DNA from 2 places in the Serratia sp. CoH_134_PS_4 genome. Region 1 is predicted to be linked to the other one. Evidence: predicted binding sites of a transcription regulator. Region 1 holds the regulator's gene; the other holds the start of a gene.
The links. Region 1 encodes PurR, which represses purine synthesis genes. Its sites were predicted from a motif close to CANGCAAACGTTTGCNTG; they were not measured.

Region 1 (2,409 bases):
GCATTGGCTGCTGCTATCAATCAGGCGTTTGGTTCTTTCGCTGCCTTTAAAGAACAATTCAGCGATGCTGCAATCAAAAACTTTGGCGCCGGGTGGACCTGGCTGGTGAAGAGGACTGACGGCTCGCTGGCCATTGTCAGCACGTCGAACGCGGGCACGCCGCTGACCGGTGAAGATAAACCCTTGCTGACTGTCGACGTGTGGGAACACGCCTACTACATCGATTACCGCAACGCCCGCCCGACTTACCTGGAGAACTTCTGGGCGCTGGTTAACTGGGCATTTGTGGAGAAAAACCTGGCATAGCGTGGGATAAGGCAAACAGGCGCACGAAGCGGCGCCTGTTTTTACTTCGGGGATCAGTTCAATGCTGCAGTGAAGCTAAAAGCAATAATCACGGCCAGCGCACAGACAGTGGTGAACAGTGACATTTTCAGATCGGTATCCATTACAACTCCTTTTCAGATTGGTTTTCCCAAGGATAAAAGGCACACAATTAATGCGTCAAACCATTTTCACACAGTTGGCCAATAAAATCTTGTTATCATTTCCCGGTTTATAATACCGATTACCTCTTCCCCTTTTGCTCAATATGGGACAAAATTCGCAGTTCACAACTGTGTACCGGCAAAAATGCCCCTCCTGACCAAGCGCTGACGACTTCAACACACTAAAAACTCAGTTTTCGCTTCTTTGGAGAAGGATCTACGCAGGCAAACGATTAACATCACACTTACATACTGCAACATGTGAGTTCAGGAGTCATTCTTTACATGGCAACGATTAAAGATGTGGCCAAACGCGCTGGCGTTTCCACCACCACCGTTTCGCACGTCATCAATAAGACTCGTTTCGTCGCCGAAGAGACTAAAGCGGCCGTGAGTGCCGCAATTAAAGAGCTGCATTATTCACCCAGCGCAGTGGCGCGCAGTCTGAAGGTCAATCACACCAAATCGATTGGCCTGCTGGCAACCTCCAGTGAAGCGCCCTACTTTGCTGAAGTGATCGAAGCGGTAGAAAACAGCTGCTATAGCAAAGGCTATACGCTGATACTGTGTAACTCGCACAACAATTTGGACAAACAGCGTGCCTATCTGGCAATGCTGGCGCAAAAGCGCGTCGATGGCTTGTTGGTGATGTGTTCAGAATATCCGGACCAATTGCTTGGCATGCTGGAAGATTACCGCAACATCCCAATGGTTGTCATGGACTGGGGCGCCGCACGCGGTGATTTTACTGATACCATCATTGATAATGCGTTCGAAGGTGGCTATCTGGCTGGGCGCTATCTGATCGAACGCGGACACCGCGATATCGGCGCCATTCCCGGCCAACTGTCACGTAATACAGGGGGCGGGCGCCATCAGGGCTTCTTAAAAGCGATGGAGGAAGCCCATATCGACGTGCGCGACGAGTGGATCGTCCAGGGTGACTTTGAGCCAGAATCCGGCTACAAGGCCATGCACCAGATACTGTCGCAGAAACAGCGTCCGACAGCGGTATTCTGTGGTGGCGATATTATGGCAATGGGGGCTATCTGCGCCGCCGATGAGCTTGGGCTACGCGTGCCTCAAGACATCTCGGTCATTGGCTACGATAACGTGCGCAATGCGCGCTATTTCACCCCGGCGCTGACCACTATTCATCAGCCCAAAGAGCGTTTGGGTGAGATGGCATTCACCATGTTGTTGGATCGCATCATCAGCAAGCGTGAAGAATCACAGGTGATTGAGGTGCATCCCAAGTTGGTTGAGCGCCGTTCGGTTGCTGACGGCCCGTTCATCGATTACCGCCGCTAGTCATTCGGGCCGGAAGCCACTGCGGTTTCCGGCGTCACTTCGCTTAACCATTCCTGATTCAACGTTTCACTGTCCCCTAAATAGTCCAACAGCCAGGCCATCGCCGGAGAAGGCGTATTTTGCTGCCACGTCAGGCAACAAGGGCTGGCTGGGAACGGCTCCTGCAACTGTAACGCCACCAGCTCGCCACGTTGTACTAACGGCAAGACCTGATGCGCAGGCATCATCCCGACACACAATCCGGCGCACAGGCAATCCACCGCCGACGACCAGTCCGGCACCACCAAGCGCCGCTGGTTATCCAACGTCCAGGTGACCCGCTTGGGGAGATTGCGTGAGGTATCCTCCAGACAGAGCGATGGGAAAGGCCGTAGCTGATCATCGTTTAACAACCCATCCTGAGCCGCCAGTGGATGTTGCGGGCTGGCCACACACAACCAACGCATATCGCCCATATCGCGAAAGGCAAACCCACCGCCGACCGGTACGGCCCGTGTCGCACCTATCGCCATATCAGCACGCCCATCCACCAACGCATCCCAGACGCCATTGAACACTTCTGGCTGAACCAATAATTCAACGTCAGGAAAATGCCGATAAAAGTCCAACA
Region 2 (2,409 bases), on a different contig from region 1:
CGCGGCAGTTTACCGATGTCGAAACTGCCTGGCGTCAGGCTATGCAGGACGCTGAAAAACAGGATATTGTGATCGTCTGTGGATCGTTCCACACCGTTGCACACGTGATGGCGGCGTTAGACGAGATGCGGGGAGTGTGAGTGGCAAGTAAATTTCAAAACCGATTGGTGGGTACCGTGATTCTGGTTGCGCTGGGGGTGATTATCCTGCCAGGGCTGTTGGACGGTAAAAAGAAACATTACGAGGATGAATTCGCAGCCATTCCATTGGTGCCGAAGGCCGGTGATGTGGAAGAGAACGACGTGGTGCCACCGGTAAGTCAGCCATTGCCGGCACAACCGCCGGAAGGCGCAGGTGCATTGGTTGAACAGCAGGCGGCTAATGAGGCGGCGACGCAGCAGGCCGCGCAGAAGCCGGCTCAGGTCACGCAGGCACCGGTCGAGACGCGTCCGCAACCGACGCCGACGCCAACGCCACAGCCGAAACCTAAACCGGTAGAAACCAAGCCGGTGGAAGTGAAACCAAAACCGGTGCAGCAGCCGAAACCGGTGGAAGTGAAGCCGGTAGCCAAACCTGAGCCGAAGCCAGAACCGACACCGAAGCCTGAACCTGCACCTGTGCAGAAACCGGCGGAAGAGAAAGCACCGGCAGGGCAAGCGTATGTGGTGCAACTGGGGGCGTTGAAGAATGCTGCCAAGGTGAACGAAGTGGTCGCGTCGCTCAGGCTGTCCGGCTATCGTGCTTTCACCGTGCCATCCACACCGGTACAGGGGCAGATTACTCGGATTTACGTCGGTCCAGACGCCTCGAAACAGAAACTGCAGTCTTCATTGCCTGCGCTGAACTCCCTCAGCGGTTTGAGCGGCCAGGTGAAGCCATACGGCGTACGTTAAGAGAAAGGGGCACAGCATGCTGTGCCCCTAAACCTATGCGTGCCAGTATAATCATTAAATAAACTGTGCCTTTCGTAGCTGAAATGGCCTATGTAGGCGCGGCGGTTGGGAATTTTTTTATCGCCGCTTTTTATTTGTAACGTGGTAGGAAAACCCCTACGCAAACGTTTTCTTTTTCTGTTAGAATTCGCCGCGAATTGGATCACCCGTTAGATTTCATGTCGTATCAAGGCAGCCAACGCAGATGCGGTATGAAAGATGAAGGGGGCAGGGGCGATTCATTATTGGAATAGTTCATGGTCTGGATTGATTACGTCATTATAGCGGTGATTGGATTTTCGGCTCTGGTGAGCCTGATCCGAGGGTTTGTTCGCGAAGCATTGTCACTTGTGACATGGGGATGTGCGTTTTTTGTTGCCAGCCATTTCTACTCTTACCTTGCGGTCTACTTCACTCGTTTTGAAGATGAACTGGTGCGAAACGGTATCGCGATTGCAATCTTGTTTATTGCGACCCTGATCGTAGGAGCTATTGTTAACTATGTGATTAGCTCACTGGTAGAGAAAACCGGGTTATCAGGCACCGACCGGGTGCTGGGCGTCTGTTTCGGCGCACTGCGCGGCGTGTTGATCGTTTCGGCGATACTGTTTTTCCTGGATACCTTTACTGGTTTTTCACAAAGTGCCGATTGGAAACAGTCGCAGCTTATTCCCCAGTTCAGTTACATCATCAGGTGGTTCTTTGACTACCTGCAGAGCACGTCGAGTTTCTTACCGACCCATTTACCAGGGCGGTAGCGCTGATGAGGAAAAGACAACATGTGCGGTATTGTCGGTATCGCCGGTTTTATGCCGGTAAACCAGTCGATTTATGATGCGCTGACGGTGCTTCAGCACCGTGGCCAGGATGCCGCAGGCATCGTCACCATTGATGCCCATAACGGGTTCCGCCTGCGTAAAGCAAACGGTCTGGTGAAGGATGTGTTTGAGGCACGCCATATGCAGCGTTTGCAGGGCAACATGGGTATTGGCCATGTGCGTTACCCGACGGCTGGCAGCTCCAGTGCTTCAGAGGCTCAACCTTTCTATGTAAACTCACCGTTCGGCATTACGCTGGCACATAACGGCAATCTGACCAATGCCCATGAACTGCGCCAGACGTTGTTCGAAAGCGGTCGCCGCCATATCAACACCACATCCGACTCTGAGATTCTGCTGAACGTGCTGGCCAGTGAGCTGGACCGCTTCCAACACTATCCGCTGGAGTCCGACAACGTCTTCACTGCCGTTGCCGCCATGCATCAGCAGCTGCGTGGTGCTTACGCTTGTGTCGCGATGATCATCGGCCATGGCCTGTTGGCATTCCGTGACCCGCACGGCATCCGCCCGTTAGTCATCGGCAAACGCACGCTGGAAGATGGCCGTAATGAATATATGGTGGCTTCCGAAAGCGTGGCGCTGGATACGCTGGGCTTTGAGTTCTTGCGCGACGTGGCGCCGGGTGAAGCGGTGTATAT

Region 2: the regulator PurR is predicted to act here: its motif matches at 1,051-1,068, upstream of cvpA (colicin V production protein).

The regions. Positions count from the first base shown of each region.
Region 1 covers NZ_JBXWKI010000001.1:854,984-857,392, forward strand. The annotation lists gene sodB (superoxide dismutase [Fe]) at 1-306, shown strand, start outside; gene cydH (cytochrome bd-I oxidase subunit CydH) at 360-449, opposite strand; gene purR (HTH-type transcriptional repressor PurR) at 774-1,799, shown strand; gene punR (DNA-binding transcriptional activator PunR) at 1,796-2,409, opposite strand, start outside.
Region 2 covers NZ_JBXWKI010000002.1:180,664-183,072, reverse strand. The annotation lists gene folC (bifunctional tetrahydrofolate synthase/dihydrofolate synthase) at 1-140, shown strand, start outside; gene dedD (cell division protein DedD) at 141-893, shown strand; gene cvpA (colicin V production protein) at 1,190-1,690, shown strand; gene purF (amidophosphoribosyltransferase) at 1,712-2,409, shown strand, end outside.